DNA from 3 places in the Amycolatopsis sp. 3B14 genome. Region 3 is predicted to be linked to each of the others. Evidence: riboswitches for the same ligand, from Rfam matches in the RefSeq annotation. Region 3 holds a riboswitch; each other region holds the start of a gene.
The links. A riboswitch is a leader RNA that binds a small molecule or an ion and turns the genes downstream of it on or off. The one in region 3 is predicted to bind cobalamin.
Positions count from the first base shown of each region.

Region 1: another riboswitch for cobalamin. It lies ahead of ACCP09_RS07350 (putative cobaltochelatase); the one in region 3 lies ahead of ACCP09_RS11565 (ABC transporter substrate-binding protein).
Region 2: another riboswitch for cobalamin. It lies ahead of ACCP09_RS17805 (HoxN/HupN/NixA family nickel/cobalt transporter); the one in region 3 lies ahead of ACCP09_RS11565 (ABC transporter substrate-binding protein).

Region 1 is NZ_JBHZEN010000011.1:58,937-66,501, reverse strand. Features, by position in the region: gene ACCP09_RS07365 (cobalt-precorrin-5B (C(1))-methyltransferase) at 1-33, shown strand, start outside; gene cobM (precorrin-4 C(11)-methyltransferase) at 20-781, opposite strand; gene cbiE (precorrin-6y C5,15-methyltransferase (decarboxylating) subunit CbiE) at 778-1,938, opposite strand; cobalamin riboswitch at 1,939-2,076, shown strand; gene ACCP09_RS07350 (putative cobaltochelatase) at 2,136-4,079, shown strand; gene cobO (cob(I)yrinic acid a,c-diamide adenosyltransferase) at 4,079-4,693, shown strand; gene ACCP09_RS07340 (cobyrinate a,c-diamide synthase) at 4,687-6,021, shown strand; gene cobC (Rv2231c family pyridoxal phosphate-dependent protein CobC) at 6,014-7,027, shown strand; gene ACCP09_RS07330 (LysR family transcriptional regulator) at 7,010-7,565, opposite strand, start outside.
Region 2 is NZ_JBHZEN010000028.1:99,045-106,609, reverse strand. Features, by position in the region: gene ACCP09_RS17820 (helix-turn-helix domain-containing protein) at 1-121, shown strand, start outside; gene ACCP09_RS17815 (zf-HC2 domain-containing protein) at 88-816, opposite strand; gene ACCP09_RS17810 (sigma-70 family RNA polymerase sigma factor) at 986-1,540, shown strand; gene ACCP09_RS17805 (HoxN/HupN/NixA family nickel/cobalt transporter) at 1,529-2,581, opposite strand; cobalamin riboswitch at 2,626-2,795, opposite strand; gene ACCP09_RS17800 (TetR/AcrR family transcriptional regulator) at 2,842-3,444, opposite strand; gene ACCP09_RS17795 (DMT family transporter) at 3,513-4,439, shown strand; gene ACCP09_RS17790 (ATP-dependent DNA ligase) at 4,400-5,926, shown strand; gene ACCP09_RS17785 (CehA/McbA family metallohydrolase) at 5,971-7,503, opposite strand.
Region 3 is NZ_JBHZEN010000021.1:60,308-67,872, reverse strand. Features, by position in the region: gene ACCP09_RS11575 (hypothetical protein) at 269-502, shown strand; gene ACCP09_RS11570 (FecCD family ABC transporter permease) at 579-1,616, opposite strand; gene ACCP09_RS11565 (ABC transporter substrate-binding protein) at 1,613-2,596, opposite strand; cobalamin riboswitch at 2,661-2,842, opposite strand; gene ACCP09_RS11560 (MOSC domain-containing protein) at 2,832-3,464, opposite strand; S-adenosyl-L-homocysteine riboswitch at 3,478-3,553, opposite strand; gene ACCP09_RS11555 (sulfite exporter TauE/SafE family protein) at 3,573-4,349, opposite strand; gene ACCP09_RS11550 (class I SAM-dependent methyltransferase) at 4,457-5,278, opposite strand; gene ACCP09_RS11545 (DoxX family protein) at 5,338-5,703, shown strand; gene ACCP09_RS11540 (CGNR zinc finger domain-containing protein) at 5,717-6,226, shown strand; gene ACCP09_RS11535 (LLM class F420-dependent oxidoreductase) at 6,227-7,069, opposite strand; gene ACCP09_RS11530 (sulfite oxidase-like oxidoreductase) at 7,150-7,565, shown strand, end outside.

The DNA of each region.
Region 1 (7,565 bases), on a different contig from region 3:
GCGGGGAACGTGGTCGGGGTCAGCGGGGCCTGAGCTTGTCCGACCGGTCCCGCGCCGCCGAGTACAGGTAGCTGTCCGGGAACTTCTCCGCCCCCAGGACGCGGCCCACGAAGATCACCGCCGCGCGGTCGATTCCCGCGGCGCGCACCTCCTGCGCGATCCGCGACAAAATCCCGCGCAGGATCCGCTGCCCCGGCTGGCTCGCGCAGTGCACCACGGCCACCGGGCAGTCCGCGCCGTAGTGCGGCAGCAGCTCCTCGACCACCTGCTCGATCCGGTTGATCGCCAGGTGCACGGCCAGCGTCGTGCCGGTCGCGGCGAAGTTCGCCAGCGTCTCGCCCTCCGGCATGGCCGTCGAGCGGGCCTGGACGCGCGTGATGACCAGGCTCTGCCCGATCGTCGGCACCGTCAGTTCGCGCCCCAGCTCCGCGGCCGCCGCGGCGAACGCGGGCACGCCGGGCACCACCTGGTACGGCACGCCGGCCGCGTCGAGGCGGCGCATCTGCTCGGCCACCGCGCTGTAGATCGACGGGTCGCCCGAGCACAGCCGCGCCACGTCGTGGCCCGCGCGGTCCGCCGCGACCAGCTCGCCGACGATCTGGTCCAGCGACAGGTCCGCCGTGTCGATCCGGCGCGCGTCCGCGGGGCAGTGGTCGAGCAGGTCGGGCGGCGTCAGGCTGCCCGGGTACAGGCAGACCCCGCAGCGCGCCAGCAGGTCGCGGCCGCGCACGGTGATCAGGTCGGCCGCGCCGGGGCCGGCGCCGATGAAGAACACGGTCATTTCACGAAACTCCATTGCGTCACGGTCCGGGCCGGGGTCCAGCCGGTGAATCCGCCGAGCGGCGCGGCGTGCTCGACGGCGATCCGGGTCAGCTCGCCGCCGTGCCGCTGGTATGCCGTCGCCAGCGCCTGTTCCGAGTCGAGCGTCACCGCGTGGGCGACGAGCCGTCCGCCGGGCCGCAGCGCGTCCAGGCAGACGTCCAGCGACGCCAGCCCGCCGCCGACGAACACCGCGTCGGGCGTGGGCAGGTCCGCCAGCACCTCCGGCGCCGCACCCGTCACGACCCGCAGCTCGGGCACCCCCAGCCGGTCCGCGTTGCGCTGGATCCGCGCGGCCCGTTCCGCACTGCGCTCGACGGCGATCGCGCGGTTCGCCGGATGCGCCCGCGACCACTCGATCCCGACGCTGCCGGCGCCCGCGCCGACGTCCCACAGCAGCTCGCCGGGCACCGGCGCGAGCCGGGCCAGCGCGCTCGCCCGCAGGTCCCGCTTGGTGATCTGCCCGTCGTGTTCGAAGGCGTCGTCCGGCAGCCCGGGCAGGGCCGGCAACGCCGGGCCTGAGCACTCGACAGCGACGACGTTCAACGGGTCGCCCGCCGGGTGTGACCAGTCTCGCGCGAAACCTTCGACGCGGCGCTCGGCCGGACCGCCGAGCTGCTCCAGCACCGTGAGTTTGCTCTCGCCGAAACCCCTTGCCACCAGCACCTCGGCGAGTTCCGCGGGCGTGCCGCCGTCGGAGCTGAGCACCACCAGCCGCGCCCCCGGCGCGAGCGCGCGGCTCACCCGGTGCACGCTGCGCCCGACGACGCTGACCACCTCGGTCTCCTCCGCGGACCAGCCCATCCGGGCCCGCGCGAGCGCGACCGACGACACCGCGGGCACGATCCGCACCTCGTCCGGGCCGAACCGCCTGACCAGCGTCGTCCCGATGCCGGACAGCAGCGGATCCCCGCTGGCCAGCACGCCGATCCGGCGTCCGGCGTGCTCGGCGAACAGGCCGTCCAGCGCGGGCAGCAGCGGGCTGGGCCACGCCACTTTCGGCACGTCGAGCGGCACCAGGTCGAGCTGGCGGCGGCCGCCGAACAGCACCTCGGCCGCCGCGATCTCGGCGCGCGCGGGCTCGGTCAGCCCGGCCCACCCGTCGGCCGGGACACCCACAACGACGATCCTCACGGGGCTGACCGTATGCGATGATCCTGGGGACGGTCGCCGCAGGAACCCGGTGCGATTCCGGGGCGGTCCCGCCACTGTGACCGGCCCGCGGGCCGGGAGCCAGAGCTTCGGCGGCCGTTACGTGCCCGGCACGTGCCCTGTTCAGGCGGGCGAGGACACCCGCGCGTGGCGAAGGAGTTCGCTTGAGGCCGTATCCGTTCACCGCCGTCGTCGGGATGCCGGACCTCCGGCTCGGACTGGTGCTCTCGGCGATCTCCCCGGCCATCGGCGGCGTGCTGGTGCGCGGCGAGAAGGGCACCGCGAAGTCGACGATGGTGCGCGCGCTGGCCGGCCTGCTGCCCGAGGTCGACGTCGTCGAGGGCTGCCGGTTCTCCTGCGACCCCGCCGCGCCCGACCCGAACTGCCCCGACGCGCCCCACGGCACGCGCGCGGTCCGCCGCCCGGCGCGGCTGGTCGAGCTGCCGGTCGGCGCGGCCGAGGACCGCGTGATCGGGTCACTCAACCTGGAACGCGCGCTGACCGAGGGCGTCACCGACTTCCAGCCCGGCCTGCTCGCCGCCGCGCACCGCGGCCTGCTCTACGTCGACGAGGTCAACCTGCTGCACGACCACCTGGTCGACACGCTGCTCGACGCGGCGGCGATGGGCCGCGCGACCGTCGAGCGCGAGGGCGTGTCGGTGTCGCACGCGGCGCGGTTCGTGTTGATCGGCACCATGAACCCGGAGGAGGGCGAGCTGCGGCCGCAGCTGCTCGACCGGTTCGGGCTGACCGTTGAGGTGGCCGCGAGCCGCGATCCGGAGCAGAGAGCCGAGGTGATCCGTCGTCGGCTGGCTTACGAGGCGGACCCGGACGCGTTCGCCGCGCGGTTCGAGGACACCGACGCCCAGCTCGCGGCCGAGATCGCGGCGGCGCAGAAGCTCCTGCCGTCGGTCGAGCTGAGCGACGACGCCCTGCGGCAGATTGCCGAGGTGTGCGCGGCGTTCGAGGTCGACGGGATGCGCGCGGACATCGTCACCGCCCGCACCGCGGTCGCCCACGCGGCGTGGAGCGGGCGCACCGACGTGTCCACAGAGGACATCCGCGTCGCGGCGCGGCTCGCGTTGCCGCACCGGCGCCGCCGCAACCCGTTCGACGCGCCCGGGATCGACGAGGAGCAGCTGGAACAGGCGCTGCGCGACGCCGAGCCGCCGGAGGACCCCGGTCCGCCGGACGACGACGGCCCCGGCTCGGGTTCCGACGCCCCGGCCGAAACCCCGCAGGGGCAGCAGAACGACAGCGGCGGGGAACCCGGCGGCGGTGGGAGCGAGCAGCAGTCCGTCGGCGCGGGGAAGCCTTATCGGGCCAGGATGTTCCGCGTCGCTGGTCTCGGGGAGGGGGCGCATGGCAAGCGGTCCCGCGCGGTGACCGACGCCGGGCGGACCATCGGCGTCCGGCCGCCCGGCACGCGCGCGGGGCGGCCGCACCTGGTCGCGACCGTGCGGGCAGCCGCGCCGCACCAGCGCTCCCGCGGCCGCGACGGCGCCGGCCTGGTGCTGCGGCCCAGCGACCTGCGGTTCGCACTGCGCGAGGGCCGCGAGGGCAACCTCGTGCTGTTCTGCGTCGACGCGTCCGGCTCGATGGGCGCGAAGTCGCGGATGCGGGAGGTCAAGGCCGCCGTCCTGTCGCTGCTGCTGGACGCCTACCAGCGGCGGGACAAGGTCGGGCTGGTGACGTTCCGGGCGGGCGCCGCCGAGCTGGCGCTGCCGCCGACGATCAGTGTCGAGGCCGCCGCCGCGCGCTTGGAGGGCTTGCCGACCGGCGGGCGGACGCCGCTCGCGGAAGGACTGCTGGAGGCGGCGCGCGTGCTGCGGGTCGAGGCGGTGCGGGACCCGCGCCGTCGTCCGCTGCTGGTCGTGGTCACCGACGGCCGGGCCACCAGCGGCGCGGACGCGGTCGCGCGCTCGCAGCAAGCCGCGGACATGCTGGCCGGCGCGGGCGTCGCGTCCGTGGTGATGGATTGCGAGACCGGGCGCATGCGGCTGGGGCTCGCGGCGGAACTGGCCGCGCGGCTGGGCGGCGAGCACGTGCCGCTGGGCGAGGTCGCCGCCGACACGCTGGCCACCGAGGTACGCAGGAGGGCTGCCTGATGCCGCAGGGGAAACCGCTGGTCGTGCCGGACGACGGCCTCACCACGCGCCAGCGGCGCAACCGGCCGCTGCTCGCCGTGCACACCGGTGAGATGAAGGGCAAGTCCACCGCCGCGTTCGGCATGGCGCTACGGGCGTGGAACCAGGGCTGGTCGATCGGCGTGTTCCAGTTCGTCAAGTCGGCGAAGTGGAAGGTGGGCGAGGAGAACGCATTCCGCGCGCTGGGCGCCCTGCACGAGAGCAGCGGCCAGGGCGGGCCGGTCGAGTGGCACAAGATGGGCGAGGGCTGGAGCTGGTCGCGCAAGCAGGGGTCGGACGAGGACCACGCCGCCAACGCGCGGGAGGGCTGGGCGGAGATCAAGCGCCGCCTCGCCGAGGAGCGCCACGACTTCTACGTGCTCGACGAGTTCACCTATCCGCTGCACTGGGGCTGGATCGACACCGCCGAGGTGGTCGCCGCTCTGCGCGACCGGCCGGGCCGCCAGCACGTGGTGATCACCGGCCGCAACGCGCCCGAGGAGCTGATCGAGGCCGCCGACCTGGTGACGCACATGACGAAGGTCAAGCACCCGATGGACGCCGGGCAAAAGGGCCAGCGGGGCATCGAATGGTGAATCGCGTCGTCATCGCCGCGCCCGCGTCCGGGCACGGCAAGACGACTATCGCGACCGGGCTGATGGCCGCGTTGCGGGCGCGCGGGCTGGCGGTGTCCGGGCACAAGGTCGGGCCGGATTTCATCGACCCCGGCTACCACTCGCTGGCGACCGGACGGCCGCCGCGCAACCTGGATCCGTTCCTGCAGGGCGAAGATCTGTTGGCGCCGTTGCTGCGGCACGGTTCCGCGGGCGCGGACATCGCGGTGATCGAAGGCGTGATGGGCCTGTTCGACGGGCAGCTCGGCACCGAGGGCTACGCGTCGACCGCGCACGTCGCGCGGCTGCTGGGCGCGCCGGTGGTGCTCGTGGTGGACGCGTCGGCGGCGAGCCGCAGCGTCGCGGCGATGGTGCTCGGGTTCGCGCGCTACGAGCCGGGCGTCGAGATCGCGGGCGTCATCCTCAACAAGCTGGGGTCGCCCCGGCACGAGGAGGAGATCCGCGCGGCGCTGGTGCGCACCGGGATCCCCGTCCTGGGCGCGTTGCGGCGCAGCGACGACATCCACGCGCCGAGCCGTCACCTCGGGCTGGTGCCTGCCGCCGAACGGGACGCCGAGTCCCGGGAACTGCTGCCGAAGCTGGCCGCGTGGGTGGCCGATGGCGTCGACCTGGAAGCGATCGTGCGGGTGGCGCGGACGGCCGGTCCGCTCAGCGCGCCGGCGTGGGAGCCGACCGGGTCGTATTCGGGACCGCGCCGGGTGGTCGCGGCGGCCGCGGGACCGGCGTTCACGTTCCGCTACACCGAGACCGTGGAGTTGCTCGCAGCGTCCGGTGTGGACGTCGTGGACCTGGATCCGTTGCACGACAAGGCGCTTCCCGAGGGGTGCGCCGGGTTGTACTTCGGGGGCGGGTTCCCGGAGGTGCACGTCGAGGACCTGTCGGCGAACGCGCCGTTGCGCGAGGAGCTGGCCGCGGCGATCCGGAGCGGGATGCCGGTGGTGGCGGAGTGCGCTGGGTTGCTGTACCTGTGCCGGGAGCTGGACGGGCTGCCGATGGTGGGAGCGCTGGACGCGTCGGCGGAGATGACCAAGCGGGGCGCGCTCGGGTACCGGACGGCTTCCGCCGCGCAGGACCACCTGCTGGCCCGCGCCGGGGAGCGGGTGACCGGGCACGAGTTCCACCGGACCGTGGTGACGCCACGGGCGGGCGCGGTGCCGGCGTGGGAGTGGGATGGCGTCGCCGAGGGTTTCGCCTCGTCCACGCTGCACGCGTCCTACCTGCACGTCCACTGGGCCGGGCACCCCGCGCTGGCGCACCGGTTCGCGGCGGCGGTGCACGCGCGTGGCTGACTACGACCTGCACCACCACGGGGATCGCGAGGTCGGGGACGGCCTGGTGGACCTGGCGGTGAACGTCCGGCTGCCGTCGCCGCCGCCGTGGCTGCGCGCGGAGCTGGCCGCGGCGCTGGAAGATCTGGCCGCTTATCCCGATCCGGGCGAGGCTGCCGAGGCGGTCGCTGCGCGGCACGGCCGTGAGGTGTCGGATGTGCTGGTGACGGCGGGCGCGGCGGAGGCGTTCACGTTGCTGGCCAACGCCTTGCGGCCGCGGCACGCGGTGGTGGTGCACCCGCAGTTCACCGAGCCGGAGGCGGCGCTGCGCGCGGCGGGCCACGAGGTCGACCGGGTCGTGTTGTCCGCTTCGGACGGTTTCAGGCTGGGACCGGTGCCCGCGGACGCGGACCTGGTGTTCGTCGGCAACCCCACGAACCCGACTTCCGTGTTGCACCCGGCGTCCGCGTTGCGTGCGCTCGTGCGACCTGGCCGGGTGCTGGTGGTGGACGAGGCCTTTTTGGACGCGGTGCCCGGCGAGCCGGAAAGCCTGGCGGGGGAACGGATTCCGGGTGTGGTGGTGATCCGCAGCCTGACGAAGACCTGGGGCATCGCGGGCCTGCGCGCGGGCTATCTGCTGGCCGAACCGTCGCTTGTGGACACGCTGCGGGCCGTGCAGCCGCCGTGGTCGGTGTCGACGCTCGCCGCGCGGGCGGTGGTCGCCTGCATGCGGCCGTCGGCGCTGGACGAGGCGGACAAGCTGGCCGTGCGGGCGGAGCAGGACCGGGAGCACCTGGTCGCCGGGCTGCGCTCGCTGGGCGTCGAGGTGGCCGGTGAGCCGCGCGGTCCGTTCGTGCTGGTGCGCATCCCCGGCGCGGCGGACCTGCGGCTGCGCCTGCGCGCGGCGGGATACGCCGTCCGCCGCGGCGACACGTTCCCCGGCCTGGACGGCGACTGGCTGCGGATCGCGGTCCGGGAGCCCGCGGTGACCGACTCCTTCCTGGACGCGCTACGACGCTTGCGCTGACCCCGGGATTCCCAGCAGCGCGAGGAAAGCGGCCGCCGCGGGCGTCGGGCCGGAGCGGCTCCAGGCGACGTACTCGACGCGGGCCGGCGCGTCCGTGACCTCGATGGTGACCACCCCCGTCAGCTGGGGCACGTAGGCGGACGGGAGCATCGCCACGCCGAGACCCTGCCGGACCATCCGCGCCAGCAGCGCGGCGTTGGTCACCTCGAAGGCGACGTCCCGGTCCAGGCCCGCCGCGGCGAACGCCTGGTCGCTCTGCACCCGGCCGGCCGTCGCCGCGGGCAGGTCCACGAACGTCTCGCCGGCGAGACGCTTCAGGTCGACCGCCGGTTCGCCGGCGAGGGGGTGGTCCGGCGCGACGATCGCGACGTGGGTGTCCCTGGCGAGTTCGCGCGCGTGCACGCCCTCGGGTCGCGTGGTCGTGGGCAGCCCCAGGAACGCCACGTCGACCGCGCCCCGCACGACCCGCTCGGTGAGTTCCTCGCTCGGGCTCACCCGCAGGCTGACCCGCACGTTGGGGTGGCGCTGGTGGAACTCC
Region 2 (7,565 bases), on a different contig from region 3:
GATCGTCACCTACACCGCGGAACCGGGCTCGGACTCCGAGCGCGCGCTGGGCCTGCTGGCCAGCTGGCTCGCCACGGACGACATCGATCAGGCGACGTTGCGCCGCGCTGCGGGCGGCTGATACTTCCGGGACTGCGCGGCCGGTTCGGCGAGGTCCTGGCCGGTGTCGGCGGAGCCGGTGCGGCTCGCCGGTTCGGCGCCCGCCCGGTTGCCCGGCCACGGCCACCGGCCGTCGCGGCGCGCCACCAGCACCGCGCAGAACAGGCCGAACAGCAGCGGCAGGTGGCTGGCCAGCCGTTCCCAGCCGACCCGGCCGCCGACCAGGTCCAGCACGGACAACCCGACCAGCACGGCGGCGAAGCTGAGCAGGACCGGCAGCTGGCTGCGTGCCTGTCGCGGCTTCACGGCCGCCCACAGCAGGGCGATCGCGATGGCGAAGTTGAACGCCGCGGCCTCGTGCTCGAGGTGTGATCCGGGCTGGACCGCCATCCCGTCGGCCATCCGCTGGGGCAGGAACAACAGCGACACCACGATGGACATCTGGGCGATCGCGGTGAGGACGAGCGCGAGCCGCGGCCAGTCGAGCCGCGCCGGCCGGGCGGGCGCGGGCGCGTGGTCGAGCACGCGCGCCGACACGTCCGGCGACGCGGCCGCCGGCTCGAGGCGCACCAGGCGCGTCACCGCCGCCGCCTCGTCCTGCCAGGTCAGACAGGCCGCGCAGCGCGAGACGTGCTCGTCCAACGCCACCGGATCCACCCCGGGGTCCTCACCGTCGAGGTTGGCCGAGATCGCCTCGCGCGCGGTTGCACAGTCCATATTTGCATTGTCGTCCGCCCGCGCTGGATAGTTCCCCTCACTGCTCCGGATCCTGGGATCGGTTGGGATTTCACATACCTGTGATGTTTCCTTGACGCCGGATGCCGCGAAGGCCATAAGGTCATCGGTCAGGGCCCGCACCGTCAGGCCGCACTGGGAGGAACGCGAAGTGGACGACGACGAGATCACCCGGGACGCCTTCCTGGCGGCGCGCGGCGATCGGGTGGCCGCCGAGCGCTTCGTGTCCGCCACCCAACGGCAGCTGCACCGCCTGCTGACCTACCTGTCCAACCCCGGCGTGGCCGAGGACCTGGTACAGGAGACCTACCTGCGCGCCTTCGCCGCCCTGCCGTCGTTCGCCGGCCGGTCGCCCGCGCGGATGTGGCTGCTGTCGATCGCCAAGCGCGTCGCCGCCGACCACCTGCGCGGCAACCGCCGCCGCCCGCAGACCAGCCAGGTCGAGGACTGGGTGGCCACCGCCGAGCAGAGCGGCGCCCAGACGCCCGACCACGGCCGGCTCGTCGTGCTGCGCAAGCTGATCGCCGAGCTGGAGCCGGAGCGGCGGGAGGCGTTCGTGCTCACGCAGGTGATCGGACTGTCCTACGCAGACGCGGCGGAGGTGTGCGACTGCGCGGTCGGCACCATCCGGTCCCGCGTGTTCCGGGCCCGCGAGGACCTGACCGCCGCGCTCAGCTCGAACGGGCGGGCGGCCTCACTCGGCTGAGCTCCACCGGTGCTCGACCCTGGCGAGCCGCCAGTACGCGATCGCGGCCGCCCACACCACCACGAACAACCCGACGACGATGTAGCCGACGCTGTCGAGGTCGATGTCCGCGATCCAGTCGACCAGCGCGCCCGACCAGCCCAGGTCGTCCCTGGCGACACCGACCAGCTCGATCGTGCCGATGACCAGCGCCACCGCGACGGACAGGCCGGTGATCGTGAGGTTGTAGTAGATCTTGCGGACCGGGTTGGCGAACGCCCAGTTGTAGGCGAAGTTCATGAATGTGCCGTCGAGCGTGTCGAACAGGCTCATCCCGGCGGCGAACAGCAGCGGCAGGCACAGGATCGCGTACCAGGGCAGGCCGGCGGCCGCGCCGGACCCGGCGAGCGCCAGCAGCAGCACCTCGGTGGCGGTGTCGAACCCGACGCCGAACAGCAGCCCGACCAAGTACATCTGACCCGGGCGGCGGATCGAGCGGGTGAGCCTGCCGAGGAAACGGTTGACGAACCCGCGCGAGTCGAGCCGCGCCTCCAGCTCGGCCTCGTCGAAGCGGCCGCGGCGCAGCTCACGCCACACCTTCCAGATGCCGACCAGCGCGACCAGGTTCAGGATGCCGATCAGGTACAGGAACCCGCCGGACGCGCCGGTGGAGATCACGCCGAGCACCCGGTGCGCCGACGAGCCGTCCTCGGTCCAGCTCAGGATGCCCTTCGCGCCGATCGCGACGAGCACCGCCAGCACGACGACCACGGTGGAGTGCCCGAGCGCGAACCAGAACCCGACCGAGACCGGGCGCTGGCCCTCGGCCATCAGCTTGCGGGTGGTGTTGTCGATCGCGGCGATGTGGTCGGCGTCGAACGCGTGCCGCATGCCCAGCGTGTACGCCGTCAGCCCGAGGCCGAAGCCGAACACCTGCGCGCCGACGGCGTAGTGCCCGGGCACCACGAGCAACGCGAGTATCCCGAAGGCGACCGCGTGCAACACGACGATCGCCAGCAGCAACAGGCCCGTGCGGTAGGTGTCCTGCCTGCGCCAGGACATGGTGGGTGAAGTCCCCATGGAGACCGCCTTCCAGCACCTCGTGGATGGTCCAACGTGCCGTGGCCGGTCTCCTGGCTTCGGATCGACATCCGCGGCCCGCCTTCCCGGACTCGCGTCCAGTGGCTGTCCCGGGCCGGGACTTCCCGTTCACAGTGGCGAGGGCCGCGCCGGTTTCACACCGGACTTCCCGAGCACCACGGCCCGCTCACGGTACGTTTCGGCCTCGCGGCGGGGCAAGGGCCATCCCGGTGACCGGCGCCCTACCGCCGGGACGCCGAGTTGTGCTGCGCCGCCGTGGCTTCGTCCACCAGCGACTTCGCGACGCGCTTGGCCGTGGCCACCGCCGTCGGCGCCACGTCCAGCGACGCCGCGACCGTCGCGCCCTCGACCAGGACGAGCAGCGCCTCCGCCAGCCGCGCCGGGTTCCGCGCGCCCGCGTCCACTGCCAAGTCCCGCAGGTAGCCCAGCAACCACTGCTTCGACGCGGCGATCACCTGCCGGCCCGGGTGGTCGGGCGACGGCAGTTCGGCGTGCGCGTTGACGAACGCGCAACCACGCGTGTTCTCGGTGTCGAGCCAGTCGGCGAGCGCGTCGAACACCTTGAGCAGCTTCTGGGCCGGAGTCGTCCGCGGGCCGGCGAAGGAGCGCACCCGCTCCCGCCACCGCTCGTCCCGGCGGCGCAGGTAGAGCGCGACCAGATCGGCCTTGGAACCGAACCGGTCATACAGGGTCTTCTTGGTGACCCCGGCCTCGGCGGCGATCGTGTCCACGCCGATCGCGTGGATCCCGTTGTCGTAGAACAGTTTCCCGGCGACCGTGAGGATGCGTTCGGCGGCCGGGGTCAGCGGCTTGTCCGTCTCCACGACTTGACAGTACACCGACCGGTATAGCTACCGTGGACTATACAGACCGGTATACTCATGGAGGGTGCATGCGGGGGAACGTCGTCGCCGGAAGCGGTTTCGTGCTGTTCTGGAGCTCCGGGTTCGTCGGCGCCACGCTGGGCGCCAGGTCCGGCGGCGCGGTGTCCCTCCTGGCCTGGCGGTTCCTCGCCGCGGGGCTGCTGCTCGGCGTGTGGTGGGTGGTCCGGCGGCGCTCGATGCGGCCGCGGGACGCCGCGATCCAGGCCGGCCTCGGCGTGCTCTCCCAGGGCGCGTACCTGTACTGCGTGTACGCGGCGGCCGACCTCGGCGTCGCCGCCGGGACGTCCGCGCTGATCGCGGCGCTGCAGCCGATCGTCGCGGTGGTGCTGAGCCAGTTCGTGCTGGGCGAGCGCGCGGGCGGCCTGCGGTGGGCCGGGCTGGTCGGCGGCCTGGCCGGGGTGGCGCTCGTGGTCGGCGACGACCTGTCCGGCCGCCCCGGCACCCCGCCGCTGGCCTACGCGCTGCCGTTCCTGGCGATGCTCGCCCTGGTCGCGGCCACGCTCATCGAGCGCAAGACGGCTTCCGACGTGCCGCTCTGGGACGGGCTGGTGGTGCAGTGCGTGACCAGCGCGGTCCTGTTCACCGGGGTCGCGGCGGCCACCGGCCAGCTGGTCGCGCCCGCGGATCCGGACTTCTGGTTCGCGGTCGGGTGGGTCGTCGTGTTTTCCACGTTCGGGGGATATGGCTGCTACTGGCTGGTCCTGCGTCGTAGCTCGGTGACAGCCGTGTCCGGGCTGTTGTACCTCACACCGCCTACCACGATGATCCTCGCCTGGCTCATGTTCGACGACACGATCACGCTGCGTGGCCTGCTCGGGCTGGTCGTCTGCCTCGGCGCCGTCGCGCTGGTCCTGCGTCCCCGGAAATTGTCGGTGGGTCGGGAGATGATGTCCGCATGTTGCTCGCCGACGTCGTCACAGCCTCCGCCTCGCTAGCGGCCACCCGCTCGCGCAAGGCGAAGATCGCGACGTTGGCGGACCTGCTCAACCGCGCGGACGAGCGGGAGCTGCCCGCCGTGGTCGCCTTCCTGACCGGACGGCCCACCCAGGGCCGGATCGGGACGGGGTGGCGCACGCTGGCCGAGCTGGGCGCGCGCCCGGCTGACGAACCGAACCTGACCGTGGCCGGGGTCGACGAGGTCCTCGGCGAAGTGGGAGCCGCTTCGGGCAGCGGGTCGGCCAGGCGCCGGGCCGGCCTGTTGGCGGAGCTGTTCTCCCGCGCCACCGAAGCCGAACAGCAGTTCCTCTTCCGCCTGCTCACCGGCGAGCTGCGGCAGGGGGCGCTGGAGGGCGTGATGCTCGACGCGATCGCGGCGGCGGCGGACGTGCCCGCCGAAGCGGTCCGGCGCGCGTTCATGCTGTCCGGGCAGCTGCCGGTCACCGCCGCGGCCGCGGTCACCGGTGGCGAGGCCGCGCTCGGCGGCTTCGGGCTGGAGCTGGGGCGTCCGCTGCGGCCGATGCTGGCGTCCCCGGCCGAATCGCTCGACGAGGCGGTGCGCGAGCACCCGTCCGCCATCGTCGAGTACAAAATGGACGGAGCGCGGATACAGGTGCACCGCGACGGCGACGAGGTGCACGTCTACACGAGAACGCTGCGCGAGATCACCCAGCACGTGGGCGAACTGGTGTCCCTGGTGCGCGCACTGCCGTGCCGGTCGGTGGTGCTCGACGGGGAGACGCTCGCGCTGACCGACGACGGCAGGCCACGGCCGTTCCAGGAGACGATGAGCCGGTTCGGCAGCACGCGCGAGGAGCAGGTGCGCGCGTTGCTGCTGCAGCCGTACTTCTTCGACTGCCTGCACCTGGACGGCACGGACCTGCTCGACAAGCCGTTGCGGGAGCGCAACGAGGCGCTGCGCCGGGTGGCAGGCGAGCACCTCATCCCGGGACGGACGGAACCGTCCGATCCGGACGCGATCCTCGCGGCCGCCCTCGACGCCGGGCACGAGGGCGTGATGGTGAAAGCGCTCGACTCGCCGTACGCGGCGGGGCGGCGGGGCCGGGCGTGGCTGAAGGTGAAGCCGGTGCACACGCTCGACCTCGTCGTCCTCGCCGCGGAGTGGGGCCACGGCCGCCGCACCGGGTACCTGTCGAACCTGCACCTCGGGGCACGCGACCCCGACGGCGGCCCGCCGATCATGGTCGGCAAGACGTTCAAGGGGCTCACCGACGAGCTCCTGGCGTGGCAGACCAGGACGTTCCAGGAGATCGAGACCCACCGGGACAAGTGGACGGTGCACGTCCGGCCGGAGCTAGTGGTCGAGATCGAACTGGACGGCGCCCAGGTCAGCACGCGCTACCCGGGCGGTGTCGCACTGCGTTTCGCCCGCGTGGTGCGCTACCGCCCCGACAAGGACCCGGCGGACGCGGACACCATCGACGCCGTCCGCGCGACGTTGAAGGGAGCCGCGCAGCCAGAGTGATCACCCACGCCGCGACGGCTCCCAGCCCGTCGGTCTCGGTGGGGTCACACCCGGCCGAGGAAGATCGGGTTCGTCATCGCCGCCATGGCGCCGAAATTGAGACCAGCCGACAACGCGGGAGCACCCGCCGAACCATCAGCAAGGGGGTGACGCACCTCGGCACGCACATAAGCCGACACCGCGGGCGTGGTCAGCCACGTCACGCTGCCGGTACCCGAAGCGGGAAGGCTCTGCTGGAACACCTGGCCCTCGTCGGTGATCAGGCGCACGGTCCCGTTCGGCACGCCCGACACGTCCAGCCGCACGGCGACCTTGTCTCCGGCCGCCACGGCGAGACGGTCACCGATGCCGGCGGCCTGGCCGCGCGGTCCCGTCGCGGCGAGTGACAGGTCGACGCCGGCCGACTCGGCGATCCAGCTGCGCCCGGCCCTGATCCCGTCGAGGATCGCGTCCCGGGTGAGCGCGTCGGCGAGGACGACGGTCTGTGGCAGGCCGATCGTCTGGCCGGGGTTGTGCGCGTCGCTGTTGCCCATCGCGGGCAGCCAGCTTCCCTTGCCGCGCACGGATTCCACCAGGGTGTTGTCCCATTCGGACACGGCGGCGTCGTCGTCCCACGTCCACGGGCCGTTCCACACCTCGACCGCGTCGAAGCCGGTGTAGCCGAACTTGAAGTTGCACCCGACCCACGGGCAGTACGGGTGCGCGGCGACGCAGAGGCCGCCGGAGCGGTGCACCGCACGCTGGTATTCGGGCAGTTCACCGTCGCGGGACCGGTACCGCCAGTCGATGAACTGGCCGGGCCGCACGCCGAGCGCGAGCCAGTGGCCGTTGCGGGTGGTGACCTCCTCGCCGAGCATGATCAGCAGGTCGTCGCCGGCGAACTCGCCCCACACGCCGTGCGACGACGACGTGTTGTGGTCGGTCGAGGTGATGAAGTCCAGCCCGGCCTCCCGCGCACCGGCGGCCACCTCGGACGGCAGGCGCTTGCCGTCGGAGTGCACGGTGTGCAGGTGGCAGTCGCCCCGGTACCACTGGCGGCCGCGCGTGCGGGTGCGCTCGGCCGGGTAGTTCGGGCGGTACGGCTCGCCCGCCGGGCCGTGGGTGAGCGTCACCTCGACGCGGTAGTTCAGGCCTTGCGGCGCGATCGTGTACGGGCCGAGGACGATGTGCCAGGTGCCGGGCGTGATGTCGCCGGGCAGGTAGCCGGGCGTGGCCTCGGTGCGGCTGATCGAGAAGCGGTCGCGGAAGCCGCCGGACCAGCCGCGGAAGCCGTCTCCGCCGAGAGCGGTGCCGCGGTTGTCGAAGATGCCGATGTCGCACGAGTTGCCGGGCGTCCCGCTGGGCACCGCCGGCTTGTCGTAGCTGTAGACCACCGACAACTGGCTGACCCCGGCCGGGACCTCCACCGGCAGGTACACGAAGTCCGCGGTGCCCGGCTCGAACCGGCCGGTCAGCACCTTGGTCTCGGCCTGGCCCTCGGCCGCCTCGGCGAACGCCACCGGCGCGAGCGTCACCGCGCCGGCCACCGAGGCCGCCTGCAGGAAACCACGTCGGGAAACCCCGCAACCCATGCACATGCGGCCATGTCATCAGCGGCGGATGACCTTCGTGAGCCGGCCGCCCGTACACCGCGTGTCCA
Region 3 (7,565 bases):
GAGGTGTCGCGCCCACCCTCCGCGCGGGCCTTAACAGTGAATCGAGGCGAAAGCAGGGCGTGTTACTGGCAGGTCTTCAACAATTTCAGGGAATCCAGGAGATGTCGTCGGGGTCGCCGCCGATGAGGGTCTGCCGGGTGTCCTGTGAGCTGGGTCGCATGCTCAGCAACGCTAGCGATTGTTGAACGATCCGTCAACCCGGTTGCTCGATTGTTCAACGATCCTCTATTCTGTGGCGCACCACACCGTTCTCGGAAAGGTGCCAGCGATGACCGCGTCCACCCTCAGCCACCGCGACGTCGAGTTCCTGAAAGCGGTTGCCGACGGCCGCGTGGAACTGACCGCGAGCAGCGAGCCGCACGTGTACGTCGACGGACTCTCCTGCTGCGACCAGTTCGGCGCGCGACTGCTCATCCACGCCGGCCTGGTCCGCCGCGTCCCCGGCACCGGTGCCCGCATCCCCGCCAAACTCACCGACGCCGGCCGCGACGCGATCAGGTGACCAGTGGCGGCTGCTTGCTTAGCGGTGCGAGTAGCGGAACCTGAGGCGGCGCAAGCTGCTCGGGTGGTGAAAAAATCTAGGCTGCCACCCGCCGCGTCCATTGTGGACGGCTGCGGTACAGCACGGCCACGAACGCGGGCACGCCGATGATCGACGTGACCACGCCGACCGGCACCTCCTGCGGATCGAGCATCGTGCGCGCCAGCGTGTCCACCCACACCAGGAACACCGCGCCGGCCACGGCGGTGACCGGCAGCAGGCGTCCGTGGCCAGGGCCGACCAGCGCACGGGCCGCGTGCGGGAGCACCAGCCCGACGAACCCGACCGCCCCGCAGGCGCTCACCAGCGCGGCCGTCAGCAGCGCGGTGACGCACATCAGCACGATCCGGGTTCGCGTCAGCGCGACCCCGAGCGCCGCGGCGAGGTCCTGGCCGTAGGCGAGCACGTCGAGCGTGCGGGCGTGGCCGAAGCACACCAGCAGCGCGACGACCAGCACCGCCGCACACACGCCGACCTCGGACCACGACGCGCTGCTGAACGAACCGAGCAGCCAGAACAACACGCCCCGCGTCGTTTCCGCGTCCCCGGCCGTCAGCACGACGAACGACGTCAGCGCGGAGAACAGCTGCATCGCCGCGACCCCGGACAGCACCACGCGCTCGGTGGTGCCGCCCAGCGTCTGGCTGAGCAACAGCACGAGCCCGAACGACAGCACCGCCCCGGCGAACGCCCCCGCCGACAACGACACCACTCCCCCGCCGACCCCGAGCACCACGACCAGCACGGCGCCGGTCGACGCGCCCGAGGACACCCCGAGCACGAACGGGTCGGCGAGCGGGTTGCGCAGCAGCGACTGCATGACCGCCCCGCACACCGCCAAACCCGCCCCGCACACGGCGGCCAGCAGGGCGCGCGGGATCCGCAGGTGCCACACGATCCCGTCGCGAACCGGCGAGAGCACCGGCTCGCCGAAGCCGAGGTGGGCCAGGACGGTGGCATACACGTCGCCCACACCGATCCCGGCCGGGCCGATCGTCACCGCGACGGCCACCGACACCACGAGCAGCGCGAGACCCCCGGCGCACAGCGGCAGGACTCGCGCGGTGCGCGTCACCTGGCGAACCCGAACCCGCGCAGCGCCGCGGCGACCTGCTCGGCGCCGTCCACGGTGCGCAGCGTCGGGTTCATCGCCTGCCCGGACAACAGCACGTACCGCTTGTTCCGCACCGCGGCCAGGTCGCGGGTCACCGGGTGCGACTCCAGGAACGCGATCTTGGCGGCGGCGTTCTCCGCGGTCTGCGAACGGCGGGTGAGGTCGCCGAGGACGATCACGTCCGGGTCGCGCTCGGCGACCGTCTCCCAGTTGATCTGCGGCCACTCCTCGCGCGTGTCGTCGAAGACGTTGCGGGCGCCCACGGTCGTCGTGATGATGCCGGGCGCGCCGCAGCAACCCGCCAGGTAGGGGGCTTCGGAGTTGGCGAACCAGAACATCAGCCGGGCGTTCGCACCGGCGCCCGCGACCGCCCGCATCCGTTCCTGCAGGCTGGTGACCAGCTGTTCGCCGCGGTCCTCGACGCCGAAGATCCGCGCGAGGTCCCGGATCTCGGTGTAGACGGCGTCCATGGTCAGCGTTTCGGTGCGCCTGCCGTCGCCGCCGCCGCTGGTGTCCTTCGCGCACTCGGTCGGCGACAGGTAGGCGGGCACCCCGAGCTGCTCGAACTGCTCGCGGGTCGCGACGCCGCCCTTGCCGAGGATGGCGCCGAACGAGGCGGCGACGAAGTCCGGCTCGGCGGCGAGCACGGTCTCGAACGACGGGTAGTTCTCGGCGAGCCGGGGCACCTTGGCGTTGTCCGCGGCCAGGTGCGGCAGCACGGGATCGGTCCAGGTGGCGGTGCCCGCCATGCGGTCGGCGAGGCCGAGGGACAGCATGATCTCCGCCGCGCCCTGGTTGAGCGCGACCGCCCGCCGCGGCGGTTCCGGCACGCGGACCTGGTGGCCGCAGTTGTCCACGACCACCGCCGCGGTGGCCCCGGAGGGGGTGGTGCTCGCGCACCCGGACAGCGCCAGCACGGCGGCGAGCAGTGGGAAGGTCATCGATCGGCGCACAGCGGCCCCTAGCGTCGAGGGCTCATGCGCGGAGCCCGGTCCGGCGGTCTCCCCCGTGGCGGGGGTGCCAGCAGGTCTTCGGACTCGGGGTCGTCCGGGCGGAACGCCTTCCCGGACCGCGTGGTCCAGTGGCCGTTGTCCCGCCCGTCGCCGCTCACCGCTGCGCGTCAGTTCCGGATTCGCACCGGATTCCCTGGCCCCTCGCGGGGCACGACTGGCGCGCTCACGCTAGCACGACAACCTCGTCCCCGGCCCCGACCGTGCCCGGTTCCACAGTGGACCCGTAGACGCCGAGGCACATGTCGTGCTCGCGGGCGATGCGGCGCAGGACGGCCGGGTCGCGCCGGCCGGTGCGCGGATCGACGTTGACGACCACGCAGCGCCGGTCGCGGCGGTCGACCCGGATGCGGGTGGTGCCGATGCGGAGCGTGCGGCCGATCCAGTCCTCCTCGGGCACGTCGGTGTCGATCAGGAGGTTGGGGCGGAAGCGCAGCGGCTCGGCACCGGCGCTGCGGGTGGTGATCAGGGACAACGGCGCGCTGTCGAACGTGCCGCGGTCGAGTTTCTGGACGCGCGCGGCGCCCAGTTCCGCGGCGAGCGCGGGATCGGTGACGTCGTGCAGCCTGCCGTCCGGGGTGCGAACCTGGGACTCGCCGACGACCTGGTAGCGGACGAGGTCGTTGCGCCTGCGGATGGTGAGCCAGGGGAAGCCGTTCGACTCCTGGCCCGGCCGGACGAACGCCCAGCGCCGGTCACCGTCGAGGCCGTGCCAGGAGACGGCGGCCTCGTCCAGTGCTTGCGCGGCCATGGACTTGACGGGGTAGCGGAAGATCGCGGCGAGGTGTCCGACGAGCATCTGCGCCTCCTCGGGTGAGAAGGCGCCCTTGCTGCGGGAGACGGTGCCGAGCGTGGCGGGCCGGGCCCGTCGCAGCGCCTCTCGGCACCGCCCGCGAAGGTAGCACTTCTAGCTCCAGGCCTGCCAGGCCAGCGTGACGGCCAGGCCCATGCCCGCCAGCGCGATCGCGACCCGGAGCGGGGCCGCGGGCAGGCGGCGGACCACCGCGGGTCCCACGAAGGAGCCGGCGACCAGACCGAGGCACAGGGCCGCCGCCGCGGGCCAGAGCACCGAGCCGGTGAACGCGAACACCACGGCGGCCACCAGGTTGGCCGCGCCGGTCACGATGTTCTTCGCCGCGTTCGTCCTGGCCAGCGGCTGCGCCCAGGCGGCGGACAGCAACGCGAGCATGATCACCCCGGCCGCCGCGCCGAAGTAGCCGCCGTAGATCGCGACCAGGAACGCGCCCGTCGCGGTGCCCGCGGTCAGCCCGCCGTCGCCGCGGCCGGCGCGTTCGGCCAGCCGCGGGGAGAACAGCAGCAGGATCGACGCGCCGCCGATCAGGAACGGGACGATGTAGGCGAACGTGCCTTCCGGGGTGAGCAGCAGCAACGCGCTGCCGGCCGCGCCGCCGACCGCCGTGATCGCGCACAGCCGCAGCAACCGGGCGCGCTGCCCGCGCAACTCGGGACGCGAACCGGCCGCCGAGCCGACCGTGTTGCCCATCAACGCGACGGTGTTGGTCACGTTCGCCGTGACCGGCGGCACCCCGATCGCCAGCAGCGCCGGGTAGGACACCAGCGAGGCGAGCCCGGCGATCGAACCGGTCAGACCCGCCCCGACACCGGCCACCACGAGGAACAGCAGTTGCCACGGGCCGAGGGTGAGCAGCGGATCAGCGGGCACGTTGCCCCAATTTACCGCAGGAGCAATCGTTTTCCGGGCCCGCGAGACGAACCCCACTCCTCCACTGTGGAGTCAGCGTGCGGTGTCCAGAAGGGATTCCTCCGCCGTCACGGCCGGCGCGCGGTGACCAGCCAGGTGGCCGCGCCGAGCAGCACGCCGTCGGGCGTCTCGTGCGGGACGAGCGCCTCGGTCAGCGCGGCGACCGCCCGCTCGACCGTCTCCGCCGGGTAGCGCCCGAAGATCGTCCGCAGCATCGCGCCGCGGCGCAGGAAATCGGCCGCCGCCGCGGCATCGGCGCCGAGCCGGACCGGCGCCCGGACGTCGTCCACGGCGATGCCGGTCAGCCCCGCGCCGGTGAGCAGCTCGCGCAGGTAGCCCGGCTGGGCGAACGAGAACGGGCCGGGGCCGGGCGGGACGGCATCGGCGGTGTCGACGTGCGGGGCGATCGCATCCAGCGCCAGCACGCGGTGCTCGTTCTCGCGCAGGTCCTGCCAGCACAGGAACGCCAGCCGCCCGCCCGGCCGCAGCGCCCGCGTGACGTTGGTGAAGGCGGCGAGCGGGTCGTCGAAGAACATCACCCCGAACCGGCTGAGCGCGAGGTCGAACGAGCCGGCGCCGAAGTCGTGGACCTGCACGTCGGCCTGCTCGAACCGCACCCCGTCGACCCCGGCGGCGCGCTCCCGCGCCACGGCGAGCATCGGGCCGGACAGGTCCGCGCCGAGGACGGCCGCGCCCCGCCCGGCCGCGAGCAGCGTGGTGGTGCCGCACCCGCAGCCGATGTCGAGGACCCGCTCGCCCGGCTCGATGCGGGCGGCGTCGAGGAGGTGCGGGGTCAGGTGCGCGAGCATCGCGTCGTAGTGCTCGGCGTGGTCGGCCCAGTAGCGGCCGGTGTCGCCGTTCCAGTCGCGTGCCTCGTCCTCGTTGGCCATGCCGTCACGTTAGCCCGGGCGGCCTCGTCCGGTGGGTGAGACGAAAGGAGGCGTGTCAGGTGAACGTCGTGTTGTGGATCTGCCAGGGGCTGCTCGCGGCGCTGTTCCTGGTGTCCGGAGTGCTCAAGTCCACCCAGTCGAAGCAGCGGATGCTCGACACCGGCCAGACCGGGGTGGTGTTCTTCCCGCTGCCCGTCATCCGGGCGGTCGCCGCCGCGGAGCTGGCCGCGGCGCTCGGGCTGGTCCTGCCCGGGGCGACCGGCATCGCGCCCGTGCTCACGCCGGCAGCCGCGATCGGGCTCGCCGTCGTGATGACCGGGGCGGCGATCAGCCACGCGAAGCTGGGCGAGTACCGCACGAGCGCGGTCAACCTGCTGGTGCTGGCGGTCTGCGTGTTCGTGGCGGTGGGGCGGCTGGCGGGCTAGGTAACCTGCCCGTATGGCCTACTCGCGCCCCGCCGCGCCGGACGATCTGCGTCCGCTCGAGGTGTTCGGCAACTCGGCGCGTTTCCTCCACGGCGAGGACCACTTCGGCACGCCCGGGTCGGCCCGCGGCTGGCTGGCCGAGCACCAACTGGGCGAGCTGACCCTGGACGAGCGGGATCTGGCGCGGCTGGTCCGGTTCCGCGAGACGCTGCGCGACCACCTGGACGGCGCGGACGTCGCCGGCGAGCTGAACGAATTCGCAGCCTCGACCGTCGCCGGGCCGCGCTGGCCGGGTCCCGCGCTGGCCCCGGCGGGCGAGGGCGTCGACGGCCTCATCGCGCGGCTGCTCGACGTGCTGTTCCGCGCCGAGGTGACCGGCCGCGCGCGGCGGCTGAAGCCGTGCCGCGCGCCGGAGTGCCGGTGGCTGTTCTACGACCGCTCCCCGGCCGGCAACAGCGTCTGGTGCAGCATGGACATCTGCGGGGCGCGGCACAAGATGCGGGCCTACCGGTCCCGCGCCTGATCAGCCCGGCCGCAGCCGCTCCCCCAGCTTCGCGATGTAGGCCGCGACCTGGTCGGCGTCCCGGTCCGGCAGCCCGAACAGCACCTCGGTGACCCCGAGCGAGCGCCAGTGCGCGAGCACCTCCGCGTCGGGCCGCCCGGCGAGCGCGACCACCCGCGGCTCGCCCGCCCGGCCCGCGTCCTGCCAGATCTTGCGCAGCAGCCGCACCTTGTCGTCCAGCTCGTGGTCCCGGGGCGTGGTGAGCCAGCCGTCGGCGGAGCGCGCGATCCAGGCGAACGTCCGCTCGGTGCCGCCCGCGCCGATCACCACCGGCACCTCCCCGGCCGGTTTCGGCCACGCCCAGGACGGGCCGAACCGGACGTGCGCGCCCTCGTAGGCGGCCTCCTCGTCGGTCCACAGCGCCCGCATCGCCTCCAGGTACTCGCGCACCACCGCGCGCCGCTGCCCGGCCGGGACGCCGTGGTCGGTCAGCTCGTCGACGTTCCACCCGAACCCGGCGCCGAGCACGACCCGGCCGCCGGACAGGTGGTCGAGCGAGGCGATCGTCTTGGCCAGGGTGATCGGGTCGTGCTCGGCGGGCAGCGCGACCGCGGTCGACAGAGTGATCCGCGTCGTCACCGAGGCCGCCGTGGCGAGGGCGACCCACGGGTCCAGGGTGCGCAGGTACCGGTCGTCGGGCAGCTCGGCGGTGCCGGTGCCCGGGTGCGCCGCCTCCCGCCGGACCGGGATGTGCGTGTGCTCCGGCACCGCGAACGAGTCGAACCCGGCGTCCTCGGCCGCCTTCGCCGCCGCGGCGGGCGTGATCCCGCGGTCACTGGTGAACAACACGACCCCGAACCGCACGACAGCCTCCCGTCCCCGACGACTAGAACACGTTCTAGTAAAGCACGGCATAGACTCGCGGGACGAGGAAGGGGAAGCGGATGGGGATTGTGACACCCGGGTTCCAGGGCCGGGCGCGGTCGGCGGACGAGAAGCTGCCGCCGGGGCAGTACCTGGTGGAGGACTTCCCCGTCCTCTCCGCCGGGCCGACGCCCCGGGTGCGGCTGGAGAACTGGCGCTTCACGGTCACCACCGAGACCGGGCAGAAGCACGAGTGGACGTGGGCGGACCTCAAGGCGCTGCCGTCGGAGACGCCGACGGTGGACATCCACTGCGTGACGCGGTGGTCGAAGTTCGGCACCAGGTGGCGCGGCGTCTCGCTGGACACCCTGCTGGCGGACGTGGACACGGCCGCCGACTACGTGATGGCCGAATCCCACGGCGGGTACACGACGAACCTGCCGCTGGAGGACCTGCTCGACGGCCAGGCGTGGATCGCCTACGAGTTCGAGGGCGA